4 regions of the Paenibacillus sp. W4I10 genome follow, and region 4 is predicted to be linked to each of the others. Evidence: riboswitches for the same ligand, from Rfam matches in the RefSeq annotation. Region 4 holds a riboswitch; each other region holds the start of a gene.
The links. A riboswitch is a leader RNA that binds a small molecule or an ion and turns the genes downstream of it on or off. The one in region 4 is predicted to bind cyclic di-AMP.
Positions count from the first base shown of each region.

Region 1: linked by a shared signal. The riboswitch ahead of QF049_RS16380 (HAD family hydrolase) and the one ahead of QF049_RS12995 (C40 family peptidase) in region 4 are both predicted to bind cyclic di-AMP.
Region 2: linked by a shared signal. The riboswitch ahead of QF049_RS22885 (C40 family peptidase) and the one ahead of QF049_RS12995 (C40 family peptidase) in region 4 are both predicted to bind cyclic di-AMP.
Region 3: linked by a shared signal. The riboswitch ahead of QF049_RS23270 (resuscitation-promoting factor) and the one ahead of QF049_RS12995 (C40 family peptidase) in region 4 are both predicted to bind cyclic di-AMP.

Region 1 covers NZ_JAUSXX010000001.1:3,618,921-3,624,486, reverse strand. The annotation lists tRNA gene QF049_RS16390 (tRNA-Leu) at 226-308, shown strand; gene QF049_RS16385 (glutathione peroxidase) at 458-937, opposite strand; cyclic di-AMP (ydaO/yuaA leader) riboswitch at 1,307-1,482, shown strand; gene QF049_RS16380 (HAD family hydrolase) at 1,598-1,996, shown strand; gene QF049_RS16375 (HAD family hydrolase) at 2,175-2,858, shown strand; gene QF049_RS16370 (Nramp family divalent metal transporter) at 3,001-4,296, opposite strand; gene QF049_RS16365 (organic hydroperoxide resistance protein) at 4,696-5,115, shown strand; gene QF049_RS16360 (zinc ribbon domain-containing protein) at 5,326-5,566, shown strand, end outside.
Region 2 covers NZ_JAUSXX010000001.1:5,074,936-5,080,501, forward strand. The annotation lists gene QF049_RS22875 (M1 family metallopeptidase) at 1-1,980, shown strand, start outside; gene QF049_RS22880 (hypothetical protein) at 1,991-2,842, shown strand; cyclic di-AMP (ydaO/yuaA leader) riboswitch at 3,088-3,225, shown strand; gene QF049_RS22885 (C40 family peptidase) at 3,229-3,699, shown strand; gene QF049_RS22890 (GNAT family N-acetyltransferase) at 4,055-4,549, shown strand; gene QF049_RS22895 (c-type cytochrome) at 4,700-5,056, shown strand; gene rbsK (ribokinase) at 5,131-5,566, opposite strand, start outside.
Region 3 covers NZ_JAUSXX010000001.1:5,152,890-5,158,455, reverse strand. The annotation lists gene QF049_RS23285 (AbrB/MazE/SpoVT family DNA-binding domain-containing protein) at 129-383, opposite strand; gene QF049_RS23280 (HD domain-containing protein) at 701-1,978, shown strand; gene QF049_RS23275 (TatD family hydrolase) at 2,311-3,081, shown strand; cyclic di-AMP (ydaO/yuaA leader) riboswitch at 3,323-3,576, shown strand; gene QF049_RS23270 (resuscitation-promoting factor) at 3,850-5,034, shown strand; gene rnmV (ribonuclease M5) at 5,190-5,566, shown strand, end outside.
Region 4 covers NZ_JAUSXX010000001.1:2,940,614-2,946,179, forward strand. The annotation lists gene xynC (glucuronoarabinoxylan endo-1,4-beta-xylanase XynC) at 1-1,485, shown strand, start outside; tRNA gene QF049_RS12985 (tRNA-Leu) at 1,622-1,705, opposite strand; gene pelA (pectate lyase) at 1,879-2,832, opposite strand; cyclic di-AMP (ydaO/yuaA leader) riboswitch at 3,261-3,392, shown strand; gene QF049_RS12995 (C40 family peptidase) at 3,398-3,862, shown strand; gene QF049_RS13000 (hypothetical protein) at 3,987-4,688, shown strand; gene QF049_RS13005 (carboxymuconolactone decarboxylase family protein) at 4,759-5,088, opposite strand; gene QF049_RS13010 (hypothetical protein) at 5,234-5,452, opposite strand.

The sequences.
Region 1 (5,566 bases), 680 kb from region 4:
GGGAGGGCCATATATAAGGAAGGACTACATATAAATGAATCAACAAGATCGGCTCTTACCGAAAAAGAGGGGATCAAATCTAATAATATGCAGTTCATGGGTAAAGATGACGAGATTATGCGATTTTTGATGAAAATGCCTAGCTGAAAAAGTAGTATTAAAAAATACTTTACTTTTAGTTCTGAACCCGGTATAATCAATTCTGTTGCCGATTATTTACGACATGCGGTCGTGGTGGAATGGCAGACACGCTATCTTGAGGGGGTAGTGGGCGTATGCCCGTGGAGGTTCGAGTCCTCTCGACCGCATCATATGAACGATTAAAAAGAAGCTTTCCGTTATTGGAAAGCTTCTTTTTTTTGTCTTTTTCGAACAGTATGACATCAAAGTTGAGAAAAAAAGCCATCCATTACCGGGGCAAGACTGCTCTACCTTCCGGCTGTGGGTGGCCAATGTATTATTTTTGCAGCAAGTTTTTGATATCTTCTTCAATCTTGTCCGGTGTTGTTTTGGGAGCATAACGTTTAATTACCTCTCCGTTCTGATCCACGAGGAATTTGGTGAAATTCCATTTGATTGCTTTGGAGCCGAGCAGGCCAGGAGCTTCTGTGCTAAGGTGCTGGAAGAGAGGGTGAGCGCTTGAGCCGTTCACATCAATTTTCTCAAACATAGGGAAGCTTACGCCATAATTCATCTGACAGAACTCGGCAATATCGTCGGAAGATCCTTTTTCCTGTGCAAACTGGTTGCTTGGGAAACCAAGAACTTCAAATGGAGCATCTTGAAACTTGTCTTGCAGTTCTTGCAGACCTTTGAATTGAGGGGTAAGTCCGCATGAGCTTGCCGTATTCACAATCAGGAGCACTTTGTCACGGTAGTCGGACATTTCAACTTCTTGACCGCGAAGGGTATTCACTTTGTAATCGTAGACTGTCATCTAAATCGCCTCCATTTATTTACTCTTTCTTATATTATATTGGTTACAATTAAATATTGCAAAACTAATATGGTGTTATAAGCATCAAAACAGGCAAGTTGTGCAGAATACGTGAATGAATTGCGAAGTGATTTTCGTCAGAGTGAGAAATAGATAGATTTAAAGAGATGGATAGAGTATGACCTTATTGTAAGCGCTATTATATGTGAGTATTGCCGAAAATCTGTCGATTCGGTGATCTGTACGGACTTTACACCGTCATGACGCGGGTGTATGATTCATAACGTAATTTCAATTTAAACTAAATTGTACCTGAAAAACGTAACAAACGATAATATCGCTCGATCTTATCCTTAAGATATACGAACGATGTTTTAATCGCTGAGTTTCCATTCATTGATGAGTGGAAAACGGGGGAACCAACAGAATGCGCTGTCCAGGACAGTAGGCATTCATGGGGTGAATTTTCCGGTGACAGCCGGAAATAGGGCGACTCTCGCGCCCGAATCCGTCAGCTAACCTCGTAAGCGTTAAAGGGAGAGGCAACAAGCCGTACGCTGGTTCATGGTGTTTTCGCCATGGGTTATTTAAGAAGCGTTCGGGAGGCCTTGGTCCCCCACGCTTCTTTTTTGTTGTCTTTTCACGCCAAGGGAGGAACGAATGATGGATACTGAGATGATCTTAGTGACTGCTCCAAATGAAGCAGGACGCAAATTTATCAAATTGCTGATGTACAAAAAAATGCCGTTTGCCGTTCTAACCAACAGTGCAGGGGAAGAGCGCAGACTCCGTAGAATCGGAGTAGAACATGTCATTCGCATGAATACGGCTGCAGCTCAAAAATGGTTTTTGCCGCAGGGCAGCGTAGGCAACGTGTTTATTTTCGAGAACAGCCTGAATCTGACCTGTCGTTATTTACAGATCTGCCGTTCATGGACATCGAAATCCCTGTGCGTCATTACGGAGCAGAGTCATCCTAAGGGCATCTATCGGGGCATGGGCGCAGACCGGATTGTATATTCGCTCAATGGGGAAGTTGGCTTTCTCCTCAATGGTTAATGCCATAGCTTGTGATTGCTCAGGTGTAAGGTGCCTGTTATAATTGAATGTATCGATAAACGGAAGTTTGAGGAGACTCATGCATGATGGTGAGTCTTCTTTTTTATGGGTTTAAAGGTGAACGCGAACTTTTAGATTAGGATCAGGAATCACCTGTGGCTTACAAGGAGGAATTGGCGTGCCGGATGTAGGTGGATTGAAATGGTTGTTTTTTGATGTTGGAGATACGCTGGTGGATGAATGGGAGCCGGTTGATGATATTATCGGACAGTTCGTCCGCGAAGCCTGTGCATTGGGGTATCCGGTGAAGATTGAGGCGGTACGCGAACTGTTCGCGAACTGTTACCAGAAATATGAGCAATGGCCTATGAGAGTGGCGATTCGCACATTTGTTGAAGACGAGGGACACCAGAAACAGATTCAGGACAAGTTGAAGTTTCAAAAAGATCTTGAACGTCCTTTTCCTTCAGCGGATTCCGTTCTTCAGCAGTTGTCACGGCATTATCGCATTGGTATTATTGCCAATCAGAGTCCTGGAACGGAAGAGAGACTGGAGAGCTACGGGTTGCGGAAGTATGTTGATGTTCTGGCATGTTCGGCTGAAGAAGGAGTGTCCAAGCCAGACCCTGAGTTATACGCTGTGGCCTTGAAGCAGGCCGGTTGTAAACCGGAGGAAGCCGTCATGATCGGCGATCGGATCGATAACGACATTATACCTGCTCGGAAGCTGGGCATGCGTACGATTCGAATTATGCAGGGTTACGGAAGATTCCAGCCAGAACTATCGGATGACAAACGTGCGGATTGGACTGTGGATTCATTGGATCAACTCCTGCCATTACTGATACCAAATCAGGATTAGATTTAGATGGTTGTTTATTGGAGTTTGAGTTTTACTATAAAAGGAAACATGTTGCTGTATTGCAACAATAAAGGCTGATCAACTTGGGTATTGCATACCAGAGTTGATCAGCCTTTTTAGTATTTAGTCGATTAGAACGAGATTAGAATAGCCGGATCGTTTGAATGATCAGATATACATTCAGCACAACGATAACAGCTGCAATGAACCATGAGATGATTTTGAGCCACATTTTGTTGGCGAATGCACCCATGCTTTTTTTATCACTTGTGAACATCACCAGGGGAATTACAGCAAAGGGCAATTGAAGAGACAGCACGACCTGGCTCAAAATGAGCAGTTCTTCTGTGCCATGTTCTCCTGCAATGGCTGTCACAATTACCGCCGGGATGATGGCGATCAGACGTGTGACCAGTCTGCGCAGCCAAGCCGGAATTCGAATGTTCAGGAAACCTTCCATAACGATCTGCCCAGCGAGTGTACCTGTAAGGGTAGAGTTCTGACCTGATGCTAATAGCGCCACACCGAACAGAATACTTGCAACCGTAGTACCCAATAGAGGTGTCAGCAGATGATAGGCATCTGCGATCTCGGCAACCTGCGTCATACCAGCACTGTGGAATACAGCAGCAGATACAATCAGGATGGCCGCATTGATGAACAGGGCGAGTGTCAACGCGATTGTAGAATCCATGGTCGAGTACCGAATAGCTTCTTTTTTACCCTGTGGTGTCTGTTCGATCTGACGCGTCTGCACAATGGAAGAATGCAGATACAGATTATGCGGCATCACGGTTGCTCCTATAATACCAATGGCAATATAGAGCATAGCCGGGTTTTGCAGAATCTCAACATTTGGTACAAAACCATGGAGAACACCGCCCATATCCGGTTTTGCCAGAAACAGGTCAATACCGAAGCAGAGGGCAATGGTTGCCATCAGCACAATGACGAGAGTTTCCAAAGCGCGGAAGCCTTTGTTTTGCAGTACAAGAATCAGGAGTACATCAACTGCAGTGATGATAACGCCGTATAACATGGGTATGTTAAATAACAGCTTTAATGCGATGGCAGAACCTATGACCTCAGCCAGATCGGTAGCTGCAATGGCCAGTTCACACAGAATCCATAACATCATGACAACAGGCATGCTGAATCGTTCACGACAGGCTTGAGCCAGATCCCGTCCAGTGACGATGCCGAGCTTGCCAGCCAGCGACTGAAGGACAACGGCCATCAGGTTCGATAACAGGATAACGGATAACAGGGTATACCCGAACTGCGAGCCGCCTGCGATATCTGTTGCCCAATTCCCGGGGTCCATGTAACCTACGGCAACGAGGTATCCTGGGCCTACAAAGGCGAGGAATTTCTTCCACCATGCAGCATTCTGCGGAACTTTCATGGAACTATGTGCTTCTCCAAGGGAAGGGGCCATGCCCGCAGTAGACAATGATTCTCTTGAAGGAGCGTTGAACGGATTTTTTTTACTCATACGATAATCACCTGACTTTGAATTATTGATTTGGAAATATTGTTGCGGAACAAACCGCTCATGATATATCTAAATTTTTATGTTTATTGTTACATTGTACTCCTTCAATTATTTTTGTCTAGTGCAACTTTTATGTATCAGCACAAAATTTCGGTTGCAGCTTGAAGATGCCCCTCCGTATATTACCCAACCTTAGGGAAAATACAGCCATGGCATTGAAATGCATGAAAATAATAAAGTTGTAAAAGCTGATAAAGATATAAAATTGCGTTTCAAAATGAGCCAGAAGTTTAAATTGAAAGGAAGGCAGTAAAAACTATATGGATAAGGGAGAGATTCTTAATGGAAGCTTTATATACAGCAGTAGCGACAGTTAAAGGTGGACGTACAGGTTCCGTGACTTCTTCGGATGGCGTGCTTAAGCATGACCTGAAAATGCCAAAAGAGCTTGGTGGCTCCGGTGGTGAAGGTACTAACCCTGAGCAGCTTTTTGCCGCTGGATATGGAGCATGTTATGAAAGTGCCCTTGCCAATGTAGCACGCAAAGCAGGTGTGAAATTGGAGGATGTGGTCGTTACAAGTAACGTATCCATTGGTAAAGACCCTGCGGATGACGGTTTCCAGCTGTCTGTTCGTCTGGACGTTAGCATGCCTGGTGTAGATCACAGTCAAGCAGAGGAACTGGCCCGCAAGGCGCATGATTTCTGTCCATATTCCAAAGCAACACGTGGCAACATTGATGTTGTTTTAAACGTAGTCTAAGATTTGACTCCCGGCAAGTCAAGGGAACATATAGAGCAGGGTATCCCAGATACCTGATGTTCGACTACAAAGCCCTGCTGGCAATCGGCAGGGTTTTGTGTTGATTATAATATATGGACATGATGCAGGAGATTAGATGCCAGATCGCGTACTATTTTACATAATTGCACTCCCACTTCATGCTACACATTCCATAAAGGGGGAACGAAGATGAGTATTGAAGAGATGATCGAGCGGCGATTTGTGTGTACGAAATGCAGGGGGACGGATTGTAACATTAAGGAAGTTTCCATGTCAGGAGCAGGCCTGAGCAAGATGTTCGATATACAGCATAACCACTATCTGTTCGTGGCTTGTGCTTCCTGCGGGTATGTTGAAGTATTTGATCCGGATGTCTTGAAAGGGAAAAAACAGGGGCAGGTTGGGACTATTCTGGATATTCTGTTTGGCG
Region 2 (5,566 bases), 2.1 Mb from region 4:
CGCGCCAAGAGCTGGCTCACTGCATCCCTGGCCCTGTGTGTACTTGCCGGAGGGATATGGATCACTCTGGGTTATAATCGCTCAACTCATTCCGAATTGCCAGTACTCGCCCCCGAATCGGGCAAGCCCAAGGCAATAGCTCCAACCCCAGCACCTCCAGAAAGTGTACAGACCCCTACAGCCGAAGTGTACAGCAACCGTGTTGTGGAATATCACATGGATGTGAAGCTGGTCGATGGAAACGTATTGAAAGGGACTCAGACGATCACCTGGACTCATCCAGGCAAAAAAACCGTCAGCGAGCTTTACTTTCATATGTATCCCAACGCTTTCTCTTCTGCTGACACCACCTTTATGAAGGAATCCGGTGGAAAGCTTCGGGGTGATGTCATGCCTACCAATGGTTATGGCTCCATGAACATTACCGAAATGAAAACGGAGGACGGGCTCTCTCTGCTGCACCGGATGCAGTATGTGCAACCAGATGACGGAAATATCAAGGATTCCACCCTCATTAAAGTACGCCTGCCCAAACCCGTCAAAGGCGGGGAAAGTATCACACTCCACACCCGATTTGAAGTGAATCTGCCAAAGATTTTTGCCCGGATGGGAACTGCTGATCATTTTGTCATGGCAGGTCAATGGTTTCCCAAATTAAGTGCCTATGAACCTGTGGGCAGACGTGGACGAACAACGGAAGGCTGGAATCTGCACCAGTACCATGGCAATTCAGAGTTTTACGCTGACTTCGGTATATATAGTGTACGTATTCGGGTGCCTGAAACATACAAAGTGGCTGCTACCGGATTTCCAACGCAGCAAGCCGTGGTGAAGAACGGAGAAAAGGTCTATCAATTCTACGCCGATGATGTGCATGACTTCGCATGGGCAGCCTCACCCGATTTTGTGTACGCAGAGGAGCCATTCTCCGCACCCAATGTGCCTGGTGTACGAATCAAGTTATATCTGGACCCTGCTCATCAGGATCTGAAAGAACGTTATTTCTACGCCGCGAAGGCCGCACTAGCTAATTATAGCAAATGGTTTGGCCCGTATCCTTACGCAACCTTATCCATTGTAGTTCCACCCAAAGCGGGGAACGGTGCTGGAGGTATGGAATACCCTACGCTAGTTACGGCCTTTGGAGCCGATGATACTACCCCAGGTTATGACCTGGAACGTACCGTAGTCCACGAGATTGGACACCAGTACTTCTACGGCATGGTTGCCAGCAACGAATTCGAGGAAGCCTGGCTGGATGAGGGGTTCACTTCTTATGCAGAAGACAAACTGATGGAGCAGGAATATGGATTGATACCGAATCTGCCGGTACAATCGGGACTGATTACGTCTCCTTCATCCTTAACACAAGAATCCTGGAAGTTTGATTCACAGAATGAGTATGCAGCCAATGTCTATACACGTGGCAAGCTTGTGTTGCTTGGTATCGAACATCAAGTCGGTGCAAAAAAGATGGAACGTATTCTCTCTACCTATGTGAAGAAGTACCGCTTCAAACATCCCACTTCGGCTGATTTTCAGAACGTTGTGGAACAAGTGACCCGCACTTCCTGGTCTGATTATTTTGATCAATATGTCTATGGTAACGGGATGGCTGACTTTGCTGTAGAGAAGATTCGTGTTACGCCTGTACAGAAAGACGGCCAAACATTGTACGAGTCATCCGTGACGATCGCAAAAAAAGGGAGTGATTACAACGCCGTTCCTGTTCGCATTGCTTTTGAAGACGGGCATATCCTCACCAAGCAATGGAATGGTAAAGAAGATCGCATCACCTATAAATTAACTCACACATCCCCCGTATCCTGGGCCATGACCGATCCCCTGTACTCGATCGTGCTGGAGAACCGCCATATGAACAATTTCCTGAAATCCGGACTGGATGAGCGGGCGAAGTCCCGCTGGAGCATGAGTGTAACCAAACTAATAGAAGCCATATTCGGAGGTCTGTCATGGTGAGGTGGAAACGGTGAAAGCGAAAATACGTGAAGGCTGGTTTCTCGTCCGTCAGCATATGTTCATTGCCGCACTCTTATTTCTCTATCAACTCATTTGGGGATATTTCTTCTATCGAATGGTACAATCGGCTGTCATCCCGCTGCTCCTGCGCTATCCAGATGCTGATGCAGGGGAGCTGAGTACACTTTTGTTCAAAATGGAAAGTCAACTTAACCTGTCTACCCATCCGGAGGTTCATCGTTATCTATGGATTCTAGGGGGCATGCTGCTGGTTCGCATGTTGATCAGCCCCCTCATTCAGGCAGGACTGCTCTACTCACTTCAGCACTTTAATTCTACAGAAGAGCGCATCCCCTTTGTCCGCGGAATCAAAAATCTGTGGAAACCGATGCTGCTGCTTCACACCATACGTACTTTATTGATACTTCTGCCCGCCTACTGGCTCATACCGAAGCTCTACTCGATTCTCATGGACGGATTTCATTCCCTTCAATTACTTTTGCCTGGTATACCTTATGTTGCTGCCTGGATTGTATATGGTTGGATCATCCACCATGCCATACTCTACATGCAGTTCGGTGTGTCGGCACCAGAAGGAGAAGGCGGGGCTCACGGTACTCTCAAAGCACTCTGGATTGCACTGCGTCATCTCACCGCTGTAATCGGCATTGCACTCCTGCTGGGCGGAGTACACCTGCTCGTCTTTGGGGCATTCACTTCAGCCTCATGGTTATTAACGGGACTTACCGGACTTATACTACAACAGACGTATCCACTTGCCAGATGTCTATTAAGTCTGTGGAAAATATGCAGCCATTTCCGATTATGGCAGTCCAAAATATCCAAAGGTGAGAGCACATAGTTTAAAAATTGTTACCATCACATGTTAAACTCATGGCCTAATATGTACTTATAAATAGGCAGACCTCAACCTTTCCCCGTCAAAGGTCGAGGTTTTTTTTGCTAAATTTGTTGTTAAACGTTGCCAAAGCCGTACTCCTCTGTTACAATAATCGCAGTGAGTTTTTAGTAACAACTTTGTAATCTTTACATTCATATTTGTAACTACTTAAAATTAAATCGTCATTTCTTGATTTCGCAGGTGCATAACTAGCATAGCCAAATTCCTGGCACCTGGGAAGCGGGGGAACCAGTTATGGGTGAATTGATCTTGCTACAGAGGGATCATAGGGGACCTTCAACCGAATCCTTAAGCTAACCTCGCAGGCGTTGGAAGGGGAATATCTCTTGTTCAAGAAGAAATTAACCGCAGCTGTACTTAGCATCACATTCGCTTTATCGCTTGGTGCAGGTAGCGCATTCGCAGATTCAAAGATGGACACAGTAATTGATTCAGCAATGGGAACTACATACAAAAGTGGGGGAACAACGCTTAACGGCTTTGACTGCTCCGGATTTACACGGTATGTATTCGACAAGTTGGGTATTGATTTGGCACGCCAATCCAGTTCCCAATTCGACATGGGCGATTCCGTATCCCGCATGGAAATGAGAGCTGGCGATCTGGTGTTCTTTAATACAACAGGTAAAGGCGTATCCCATGTAGGAATCTTTGTAGGGGATGGAAAGTTCGCACACTCCTCTTCTTCCAAAGGCGTTACGATCAGTGCATTGAGTGAAAACTATTGGGCCAATCGTTATGTTGGCGCGAAACGGATTATGAGCACGGACGCATATGAATCACTGGCCCTTGACTAGGGACAAGCTGAGCAACATGATGCTGTAACCATTAACCATACTGGAACGAAGCAAGAAGCATAACAGAACCGCCCGGTACATTCTCCGCAGGAATGTATCCGGCGGTTTTTTTGTGCTTCAATCCTTATTTATATTGCAAGTTATACTCGGGGTATATCCTGCGACATCAGCAAGTCCATTTTGCGTTCGTTTGTCCGTGCCCTTATGATGTTTTTACCCATCCCGTTATAATATAAACGGAATTACCGGAACTTTTGTTTCATTTTTTTTCTTGGGAAGGAAGACTTGCTAAATGAACATCTCTTTTGTAGAGTGGACAAAGAGTTCTGTTTCAAGGAAAGGAGCATGCAGGTGTATGAAGGAAACCCCTGTGACGTTTCACGTTGTACCCATGCGAGAAGAACATGCGGAGCTTATCTGCAGTTGGCAGTATGACCCGCCTTACAATATCTACAGCTGGCTCCCCTGGGAGCAGATGAAAGCTCTGGAAGTGGAATTCGGAGATGCACAGCTGCGGCAAGAGCAATATGCGATCGTCCTGGATCAGAACGATCGTATATGTGGGTTTGCTCAATACTTCCCACTTCAAGGGGTAACCCGGATTGGCCTTGGCATGCATCCAGAGCTGTGTGGTCAGGGTCAAGGCACAGCTTTTGTCACGGCCATTGTACAGGAAGCCATTCGCCGAAATCCGAAGAATGAGATCGATCTGGAAGTGCTCACTTGGAATGCTCGTGCCATTCAAGTCTATCTGAAGAGTGGATTTGTCACCCAGGATACATACGAACGACAGACCCCAAACGGCTTAAAGCCCTTTCACTGTATGGTTTATGAAGGGCCTCGTGATTAAAATGCATTGCAAAACAACCAAATTTGCGCCTTGTTATGTGATTAGTTCAAAAATTTCCCACAAAATGCTATGATGTCAGTACAGGTTCCGTTATAATGATATGGATAGTTTCAGGTTAGATGATCTTTCATTCTGGAGGGGACATAAGGGATGCACAAATGGATCATGAGCGGAGTATTTTTTGCAGCATGCGCTTTAGCTATTGTTTTAATGTTTACGCTTCCAGGGAAAGAAGAAGTGGCTGAAGAAGCCAAGCCAACCATGCCGGAAGTAACATTGGATGCCGGACAGGCTGAAGCACTGGTCAAAGCCAATTGTATCTCCTGTCACGGGGATCAGCTTCAAGGTGGCGTAGGACCTGCTCTGGCAAACATCGGTAGTCAGGATGATCTGGAGAAGATCTACACTACGATTGTCAAAGGTAAAGGTGGTATGCCTTCCTTCAAGGGCAAACTGCAGGATGAAGAGATTGCCAATATTGCCATGTGGCTGTCAGAGAAGAAATAATCTCTGCACACGCATAACAAAGAGGCGCTTAATCCCCTTTTGGGAGAATAAGAGCCTCTTTGTTATATCAATTATTAAGCCTCTGCGGCATGCTCAGCCAGAAAGGCCTCAACTTCACGTGCGGACGGCATCCCGGACTGGGCGCCGAGCTTTGTCACGGATAACGCGGCCGCACCCATGGCGAAGCCTACGGCCGCGTCCAACGTCTCACCGCGCGCGAGGGCTACCGCCAGCGCGCCGTTGAAGCAATCGCCAGCGCCGGTCGTATCGACGGCGCTTACGGCGTAGCCGGGCGCACGGCACGCGCCGGCACGCCCTGCTTGTACGCGGCCACCAGGCGCCGCCGCGTACACAGCCCCCTCGGGGCCGAGCGTCGTGACGACAGCGGCCCCGAGGGATGCGGCGAGCTCTGCGACCGCCGCATCCAGGTCTTCCGGCCGGAGATGATCCCGGCCGGTAAGCACGGCAAGCTCACTGCGGTTCGGCGTGACAACGTCGACGCACCGCAGG
Region 3 (5,566 bases), 2.2 Mb from region 4:
AACAAATTTCATTCTCTTCCGGGCAAAAAAATACCTTCCGCGGTGGGGTTCACACCGGGAAGGTCATTAAGGAATATTAAAAAGGTTAGAAATAACAATTTAGATAAGTCCAGTATACCTGGTTTTTCTTATTTTGTCACAGGTGCAGGGATTTCGGAAATACATTCGTTACAAACAATTTTACCTTTGAAGTAAGTAACGTTCTCTGCATTACCACAGAAGATACAAGCAGGCTCGTATTTTTTCAACATGATGCGCTCGCCGTCAACGTAGATTTCCAGAGCATCTTTTTCACCAATACCGAGCGTACGGCGCAATTCAATTGGAATAACTACCCGTCCCAGTTCGTCCACTTTTCTTACAATACCTGTTGATTTCATCATTATAATCAGTGCTCCTCTCAGCTAACTATCATTGTCATTATTCGACATTATTTTATGTTTTATGATACCCATCATACCAACGATTCCCAAATCAGTCAACCTTAAAATTAGCTTAAAATTAAGGCTGTTTTTCACAAGGTTACTGGTGGTAAGGGATTGGCAGCCGTTTTTCGCATTTAAACCTCAATGTCAGCTTTGTCGATTTGGAAAACGACAAAACTACTTAATTCGACAAAGTTCGTCATATAGTGTCGAATCTTAGGTGAATCGCAGAGCTCAAAGCGTTAATATAAAAGAGATTAAAGGAGTGAGTCGACATGGAACAACGTTTAACGGAAGAGAAAGTATTCAAAGATCCGGTACATAATTATATCCACGTGCAAGATCCGGTTATATGGCAGTTAATTAACACCCCGGAATTTCAGCGTTTACGCCGGATTCGTCAGCTGGGCACATCTTACCTTACCTTTCACGGAGCAGAGCATAGTCGGTTCTCACATTCACTAGGTGTTTATGAGATCACACGCAAGATCATTTCTCAATTTGAAAGAAGTCATTATTCGGATTGGCCGAAGGAAGAAAAGATTGTAGCTCTGTGTGCAGCTCTACTTCATGATCTCGGGCATGGGCCATTCTCTCACTCCATCGAGGAAGCTTTTGACATGAATCACGAAGAATGGACTTGTCGCATTATTACAGGTGATACCGAAGTAGGGGCGATCTTAAGACGGTATGCTCCTGATTTTCCTGAGAAAGTAGCGTCTGTCATTCAAAAAACGTATGAAAAGCCGATTGTGGTGAACTTGGTGACCAGTCCGCTTGATGCAGACCGAATGGACTATTTGCTCAGGGATGCCTATTTTACAGGTGTAAATTACGGCACGATTGACCTTGATCGTATCCTTCGGATGCTGCGTCCTTATCATGGGCGGATTGTAGTCAAGGAGTCAGGCATGCATGCTGTGGAGGATTACCTCATGTCTCGGTATCAGATGTATTGGCAGATTTACTTCCATCCGGTAACTCGTAGTTCTGAAATTATATTGCGGCAAATATTCAAGCGAGCAAAAACACTCATACAGCATGGTTTTAAATTTCGCTTCATGATTGATCCACTCCCTCAATTATTTGCAGGAGAATTATCCGTAGATGAATATTTGCAGTTGGATGAAGCCTTAATTCAGACGGCATTTACGCAGTGGCGCAAGGAGGACGATACTGTTCTAAGTGAGTTATGCGAACGTTTTATGGATCGCAAGTTATATAAGTATGTAGAGCTTGAACAGGTCGACTTGACAATGATGGAAGAGATTCGGGAAGCTTTTGTACAGGCTGGTCTCGATCCCGAATATGATCTTGAAATTGATTTTCCCTCGGATAATCCGTATGATGTGTTTCGTCCGGATGAATCTACAGATAAGCAGATTCTTCTTCTGGATCGACAGGACAATTTACGTGAGTTGTCAGAAGTATCTGACATTGTCCGTTCCATCAGTGGGCTTCACCGAGGGAAACATCATTTGTATTACCCGCAAAACAAGGTGGATGCGATTATTCACGAATTACCGTCACATATACGCCCCTATTTCTTGTAATCGTGTGGGTATAATCCGATGAAGAATTTCGATATCAAAACACTTTCTAAAAGAGCTATTTTTCATGATACAGTAATCTGCTTTAATGGGGCGTATATGTAGATCGACATAATTTTGTAAATGCAAGCAGGAAGAATGAGCACAATTAGCAATATATAGATCAGAATATCCGTATATCTTCTATATATTGTAGTTGTGAAGAAACAAACGTAATGATGTAATACACAGATACCCAAAATGTTTTATGTATGAGTCATTGAATTATTGAATTTTACAAATTTGATTTTGAAAAAGAAGATAGTCGTTATTTCGACATGAAGGGAGATACAGACATGATGCTGTTCGACACACATACACATCTGGATGCACCACAATTCGACGAGGACCGCGAGGACATGATTCAGCGTGCTGTGGATGCAGGAGTTGGTCGCATGATCAACATTGGTTTTAACCGGGAGACAATTCCAACCACAATGAAACTCGCTGAAACATATGACTTTATATATGCAGCTGTAGGGTGGCATCCCGTAGATGCGATCACAATGCAGGAGGGCGATTTGGAGTGGATTGCATCTTTATGCAAACATGAAAAAGTGGTTGCGATCGGTGAGATTGGATTGGATTATCATTGGGATACTTCACCAAAAGAAATACAGCATCGCGTATTACGACAACAAATTGCTTTGGCGCGTGAAGTAAACATGCCGATTGTCATCCATAATCGGGATGCACATGAGGATATCATAAGAATTTTGCGTGAAGAGAAAGCGGGTGAAGTTGGTGGTGTGATGCACTCGTTCTCGGGCAGCTGGGAAACAGCCAAAAGTTGTCTCGATATGGGCTTCCATCTCTCCTTCGGAGGACCGATCACATTCAAAAATGCAAAGCAGCCAAAAGAGGTGCTGGCGAAGGTTCCTATGGACCGGTTTTTCATTGAAACAGATGCTCCATATTTGACACCTCACCCTTATCGTGGAAAGCGAAATGAGACAGCGCATGTACGTCTGGTTGCAGAGGCTGCTGCGGAAATTAAAGGCATTTCGGTGGAGGAAATTGCTGCAATAACAACCAAAAATGCCATGGAACGATTTGGAATTCGTTAAAAAAACGAGCAAATGAGGTGAAAAAGGCAGGTAAGCGGAGGTAATTTGCCCTTTGATCCAAATAAATCAAGAATATTACAATATTTTAACCAAATATTCAGAAAAACGTACTTGATCAACGCTTTACAACATGCATCAAAACAGGATATCATCTTTTCAGTGAATTGTTGTGCGGAAAATTGGACAGATGTTCGGGGGATGAACAAAGGGACACTTTCCGATGAAACAACATTACTTTCATGAATCAGTCTCGCTGAGTCTCCGTTAACGGAGAGCGGGGGAACCAATAGGGCTTAAACATCGGTGTATTTGGCCGATGCGCAACGTTCGCTGACCCAAAAGCAGCGAAGGGAACTGCGAAGTCGTATTTGATTTCTTCTTTGGGTCTCGGGGTGAATTCAAGGGCGTCCGCCATGAGCGGGTGACCCAAGATAGGGCGGCTCTCTTTCGCCCGAACCCGACAGCTAACCTCGCAAGCGGAAAAAGAGAGGCAACCTCGTGCATGAATTTCCGATATTCAAAATCATTCGGAAGCCACGAAAGAGTTCCTCTTACACTCTTTCTTTGGCTTTTTTGTTTTTGAATAAAAGAAATATTGTCATCATACGGTAGGTATTCAGGAGGATGACATCATGTTGCGAAGATTGATTCATGGTGCAGAACCGGATTATGTTGGTCCAATCTGTGTTCTGTAGAAAATTTGGTATAGTCACGTCAAAGACATCATGCATTACTTTAGACGGCGAGGCTATGAAGGAGGACGGAGAAGTGGGCACATTCCAACCAGAAGAGACCCATGAGTCACGATCATCCAGTAAGTCTTTCGCGTTGCGGTGGAAGCATGAGAACATGCGTCAAATGGCATTGATCGCGATTTTCTCAATTGCGCTTACAATCATGATCTTGTTAGTCGTTTACGGTCAGGCCGGGAAACAAATTTCACTGGTTATTGATGGCAAAGCTCAGGTGGTAGAGACTCGTACAGGAATGCTTCAGGAAATGCTGGAGGAGCAGTCGATCACAGTCAGCCCTCACGATAAGGTATCCATGTCCATGAATGGGGCGATTACAGATGGAGACCGAATCGTTATTGAGCGGGCCGTTCCAGTTAACATTACGGCAGACGGAGACACCAAGACTCTGTATACAACCGATTCATCGGTAGAAGATGCAATTCAAAAATCAGGTATTCAAGTTGAAAGTAATGATAAAGTGTATCCGGCGCTTGGAACTTCGATCAAAGCGGATATGAAGATTCGTGTAGTGCGCGTAACAAAGCGTACAGTGGATGTAGAACATCCGATCGCTTACAAAGTAATTAAAACGGCTGACCCTAGCTTGTACAAAGGGGATAACCGTGTCGTTGTGAACGGCAAAGAAGGCAAACTTGTACAGCACATCGAAAAGGTATTTCAGGATGGAGAATTGGTCTCCAAAAAAATGGTCGGCAAATCTGTCGCGAATAATCGTGTAGATAAAGTGATTGCTGTCGGCACCAAAGCAAAACCGGTCGTGAAAGAACCAGAGATTCAGACCGTATCAGCTCAGACTTCAACAACCAAAAAGGCTACAACAACGAACTCGAAGAAAACATCTGCCTCGGGCAGCAAAGTAATTACCGTATCCGGGACTTCTTTTAAATACTCCAAAGTACTTAAAAATGTATCCATGACTGCCTACTCTTCCGAAGAGCCTGGCATTGGAACTAAAACAGCTTCCGGTACTCGTGTAACGGAAGGACGCACCATTGCGGTTGATCCCAAAGTCATTCCAATTGGCTGGTGGGTATATATCGAAGGTCTGGGATTCCGTCGTGCGGAAGATACAGGCGGTGCCATTAAAGGCAACAAAATTGATGTGTATTATGACAGTGTGAAGCATGCCCTGAATTTTGGACGTAAGAAAGGCAAGACGGTCTACGTGATCGGTCCGGTGAAGCCGGAAGCGAACTAAAATCGTTTTACTTTGAAATGGGAATGCTATAAAATAGTTGCATGAATGATTCATGCGGAATATGCGGCGGAGGAGTCTGAATTCAGTCTCCCCCGCCGTTTGGCAGAGAAGAGGATATTCCTCTTCTTTTTGCGTTAGAAAGGAAGAAATGGAACATGATAAAAGAAGTCATTGTGGTGGAAGGCCGTGACGATACGGTAGCCATCCGTCGGGCCGTTGAAGCCGATACAATAGAAACAGGTGGATCAGCCATCAACCAACGCATTCTGAAGCGGATTGCGCTTGCTCAGGAGAGACGGGGAGTCATTGTACTGACAGATCCGGATCATGCTGGCGAACGCATTCGTAAAATTATTGCGAATAAGGTCCCTGGCTGCAAACATGCCTTCATTCCGGAAGCCGATGCAACGCGCAAAGGAGACATTGGAGTGGAGAATGCCTCACCAGAGGCGATCCGTCATGCTCTGGCGCGTGTACATACTTCATACGAAGGTGCTCCGAGCCTGATCGATTGGGAGGACCTGATAGCGGC
Region 4 (5,566 bases):
GCTTTTGGTAACGACCAGAATCAGTTAGGCTTTTCAATTCTCAGGATCTACGTTGATCCAGATTCTAATAACTGGTATCGTGAAGTTGCCACAGCCAAACGGGCTATTGAAAAGGGGGCTATCGTATTCGCATCCCCATGGAATCCTCCGAGCAGTATGGTTGAAACATTCAACCGCAATGGTGACACCAATGCCAAACGTCTGAAATACGACAAATATGCCGCATATGCGCAACATCTGAACGACTTTGTATCCTACATGAAAAATAACGGTGTAGATCTGTATGCCATTTCGGTACAAAATGAACCGGATTATGCTCATGACTGGACCTGGTGGACTCCACAAGAGATCCTTCGATTCATGAAAGAAAATGCTGGTTCCATTCAAGGTACCAAAGTCATGGCACCTGAATCCTTCCAGTACTTAAAGAACATATCCGACCCAATCCTGAATGATCCGCAGGCCCTTGCCAACATGGACATTCTGGGAGCACATACGTACGGAACTCAGATTTCGAATTTTGCCTACCCTCTCTTCAAGCAAAAAGGAGCTGGCAAAGAACTGTGGATGACTGAGGTGTATGTTCCGAACAGTGACAACAATTCAGCAGACCGCTGGCCTGAAGCACTAGAAGTTTCCTATCACATGCACAATGCCATGGTAGAAGGTGATTTCCAGGCCTATGTGTGGTGGTACATCCGCAGACAGTATGGTCCGATGAAAGAGGACGGTACCATAAGCAAACGCGGGTATAATATGGCCCATTTCTCCAAATTTGTACGGCCTGGCTATCTCAGAGTGGATGCAACCAAAAACCCGGATACGAACACATTTGTTTCTGCCTACAAAGGGGATAACAAGGTCGTTGTCGTAGCAATTAACCGTGGAACTTCGGCCACAAGCCAAAAATTCGTTCTGCAAAATGGTAATGCCTCCACGGTGTCCTCATGGATTACGGACAGCAGTCGCAACCTGGCAAGCGGGGCCTCGCTTAACGTATCCAATGGAGCCTTCACGGCACAGCTCCCACCTCAAAGCGTAACAACGTTTGTTGCCAACATTACTGGCGGGAATAACGGCGGAAATACAGGTAGTGGCACTACTTATGAAGCCGAGACCGGAACAACTCTTACGGATGCTACCATTGAAACGATCTACCCAGGTTACACTGGCTCCGGGTATGTTAACTTCAATGCAATGACTGGTTCAGCCATTCAATGGAACGCCATTAACAATACGATTACAGGCACCAAAAATGTAAAGTTTCGTTATGCGCTGGAAAGCGGCACTCGGAACATCGACATTTTTGTGAACGGAACCAAAGTCATTAGCAACGAGCCCTTTCCGGCTACGGGAAGCTGGTCCACATGGGTTGAAAAAACAATACAGGTCCCCATGAACACGGGGACCAATACATTGAAAGTGGTCACCACCGGATCCGAAGGACCGAATATTGACAGCGTTAATGTTACCGCAGCACAATAAACGTTCCGTATGGCTAATGGAAGACATTTGCTGTACGTGCAGCTAAGCACTAAGTACTCAAATCTAAGTTAATGTTATATCAAAAAATGCAAAAAAAGACTCCTTAAGCGTTAGCTTAAGGAGTCTTTTTATTAGATGCGGTCGAGAGGACTCGAACCTCCACGGGGGTTAGCCCACACGGACCTGAACCGTGCGCGTCTGCCAATTCCGCCACGACCGCATATTGTATCTCCGTGATCAATATCGGCGACAAGAAATAATATATCATGCGGAATCTATCATGTCAACACTGAAAATAATAACAATAAAACCCGAACCAGACGTCCATGTCGATTCGGGTTTTACCTTTAACTATTAATAGCTTGGTTCATTAAAACGGAAGCATACTGCAAATTACAGCTTGGAAGGCCAGTTGCCATACCATGCGTAACCGCCTCTTCTTTCTTTATCAATATCACTTAATTTGTATTTAACTACCCCGTCACGACCAATAAAGATTGGTCTATCCGTTCCTATCTCATAGAAGCGTGCCCAAATTGGTGCAGCTTTGGAATCAGCGATAATTTTACTATCTCCATTAGCTCTTTCATATTTGTACCCCGTAATTTTCACCTTGTTAAACCAAGCCTCCGCTCCTTTAATGGATGCGGTAATTTTAGCGTTAGCAGGTCTGGTTTTCAGAAATTTAACAATCGTTACACTCTCTCCAGCTGTCAGCGATGGCACTTCGTAGATTCTTGCGCTCGCTGGTTTAAGGGAACTGGAATCATGTTGTTGTCCCCATGCTGTCAGCTTACCACCTGAAACGACTTGTGTATTCAAAATCGCCTCCACACCTTTGGCAACTGAATTTTTACTACGGTTAGCAAGTGTGCTGTCGATAAACGAGAAATCACCTTTGCGTGCTGCTACTTCATCCAGCATGATCATTACATTAATCATGGCATCATCATTGTAGGTAATGTGCTTGTGATATCCGGAGCTTTGGTAAACTTGTGGCCATCCGCCGTTTGAATACTGCATGTTGATCAAAAAGTTAATTCCTTTGATTGCAGCTGTGGAGTATCGCGGATCATTTGTCTTTTTAAATTCCTTCGCCAATCTTCTAATTTCTGAGTATGTAGCCTTGTTGTCAATCGTGGACTTCGCCCACTCTCCACTTGTCTGTTTATAATCTTTTCTCCAACCTCCATCCGGCAGCTGGTTCTTCAAAATATCAGAAATACTCGCTGTAGTACCCGATGCATCCGCAGCAGATACCGTCCCTACAGGAAGAACTGCCATTCCAACTGCTGAGAACACCATCGTACATGCCAGGACAAAAGTAATTATTTTCTTCGCTTTCAAATGTAACACTCTCCTATGTTCATTTTTATAAATCTTCCACTTCTACTTTACCTATGATATACGCCCCCAAACCTCCTTTATTTGTATTTATCGCATAATAAAATCAATTTTAATCCAATATGTGGATTGGATAATCAGATAATATGCAAAAATTCGATTTTTGTCAATATATGCAACTTAATGAATATAATCTCTCTAATTCTACATAACGGGATAGTTCTTTTAACTCATGACAAACCTATTTATTTATCCAAATTCGTCTTAAACGAATCATTAATGACGTTTTTGTCATGAATGATTCCCAAACTTGATCCCTTCTTTCATATAAAAACCTTAATTCCGCTAACATTGAGGTATTACGAAGGGTTTTAAATGGGTTTGACAATTACGCATTTATGCAATATAGTTTCAAATAGTTACAAAAACTTAATTATTCATTGCCGAGTTTCATGTTTGAAAACGGGGGAACCAATTTGGGTGAATTATTCTTATACATAGGAAATATAGGGAACCTTCTACCGAACCCTTAGCTAACTCCGTAGGCATCGAAGGGAGAACATTGATTTTGAAAAAACTGATTATCTCCATTTTTGGAGCAGCTGTATTATTTACATCCGGGGCAACAAGCACAGAGGCAAGCAGTATCAACTCCGTAGTGAACAACATGACAGGTATACCTTACAAATGGGGTGGCACGACTGTAGCCGGCTTCGACTGTTCTGGTTTTATGAGATATCTTTTCAACAAATACAGCATTGAATTGCCACGTACTTCACAGCAGCAAGCCAAAGCAGGTACGCCTGTATCGAAAAGCAACATTCGCACAGGTGATCTGGTGTTCTTCAATACGATGGGCAAAGGCATTTCACATACAGGTGTATATATCGGCGGCGGACAATTCGCTCATGCCTCCAGCAGTAAAGGTGTAAGCATCACGAAGTTATCGAATCCATACTTCAATGATCGTTACGTAACAGCACGTCGGGTAACTGGACAGTTTATGTATGATAAAATGTTAGGTAAAATGTAATTCACATACAAAAAGGCATCGGTTATTAACCGGATGCCTTTTTTGTTTAACCATTTTTTGTCTTCAACTGCTTTCTTAAACAATGTAAAATGTTTTAGGAAATAAAAGGAGATGAGGAGAACAATTGAAAAAGTTAATGTTTGTTTTAAGTTTTGCTATTTTAGTAATAGGTAGTTTAGGTTGCAGTAGTGAGAACGAAAAAGATTTTAGAGATGTTTCATGGGGGACCAAGATCGACAAAGTCATTTCAGCCGAAGAAAAGAATGGGAACTCAGGCTATGAAGAGGACGTACATAATGAACATGAGAAAAGTATCGAATATTCTAATCTTGTAGTTCTGGGTAAGAAAGCAGATGCCAAATACGTTTTTATTGATTTATTAGACAATGATAGCATTCTGGAAAAGATGGAAGAAGGAAAGGAATTATCAGAGGAATTAAATAACCCCAATACAACAGAAACAAGGAAAGAAGAGATATACAAAATAATGGACCAGCGCCTTGAAGAAATGGAAAATGCAGCAGATGAATATCCATTAGATGACTTCTTGCTCCACGAGGCCACATATTATTTTGGTATGTTAAATAGTCAGGATTCTGATGAAATTCTGGAAGAGCTAACGAATAAATATGGTCAGCCTGGAAGTAAGACCTTCGATAATTCCATTACATATTTCTGGGATACTGATCGCTCTAAGATTGAATTTCGTCCTGAACGGTACTCCACAATAAACTATACAGCAAACTACTCCGTTATGGAGAAATTTGCTGATGTGGACAAGTATAATAAAAAAGCAAACAGTAAAGAAAGTAAAAACGATCTTTAAAAAAGCAGGGTTATACTCCCATATTGAAGGGAAGTATAACCCTGTTACTGTTTCACAATGTTTTTTTATATTAATGCAGTGCCTTTTGCACTCGCATCGCACCCTGAGACAGGGCATGTCCTCCTCCAACAGCTCCGGCCACGGCTACGGTCTCCATAATCTCCTGATCTGTTGCTCCCTTGGCACGGGCTTCTTCTACATGGTAGAAGGTACATACCTCATTGTTGGCAAACAATCCAATACCAAGCGCAATTAGCTGTTTTGTCTTGGCATCAATCACGCCAGGTTGGAAACATTCTCCGGTAAACTCATGATATGACTTCACCACACCTGGCAGTACATCGCTTAATGCTCCAATCTGATCCTTGTAGGCATGAACTTTATCATTCATCAATGTCATGGCTCGTAGCACACCCTCTCGGCTATAGTTACAGATCTTCCTCACTGTACCTATCTTCTCTCCCGAGTGAGTCAATTATGCCAAGAAATCATGGTAATTCCAAACATTTAAACGCTCATCGTCCCTGCTCAATTATAAGCGATTGCTACTCACCAAGTGGACTCTGGCGAGGCTCGCTGAACAGCTGATATTTGTAACTGCGATCCAGCTTAACTACACGTCGATTCTGACGCCGGATAAGTACCTGCTCGCCATCCCAGGCAACAACAATCCCGGTTACATCGTTAGATTCCAACTCGTCCCGTACTACTCTTACTTTCTCACCTGACAGACGCAGGGCGTCCAGTTCTGTATCACTGATCATCTTCATGGCTCCTATATTCCAAATTTATTTACAAAAAGAGACCTAAATGAAATGTCATTTAGGTCTCACGTGACTGTATTGGACTGTCATGTCATTCGAAATTATGTCCCGACT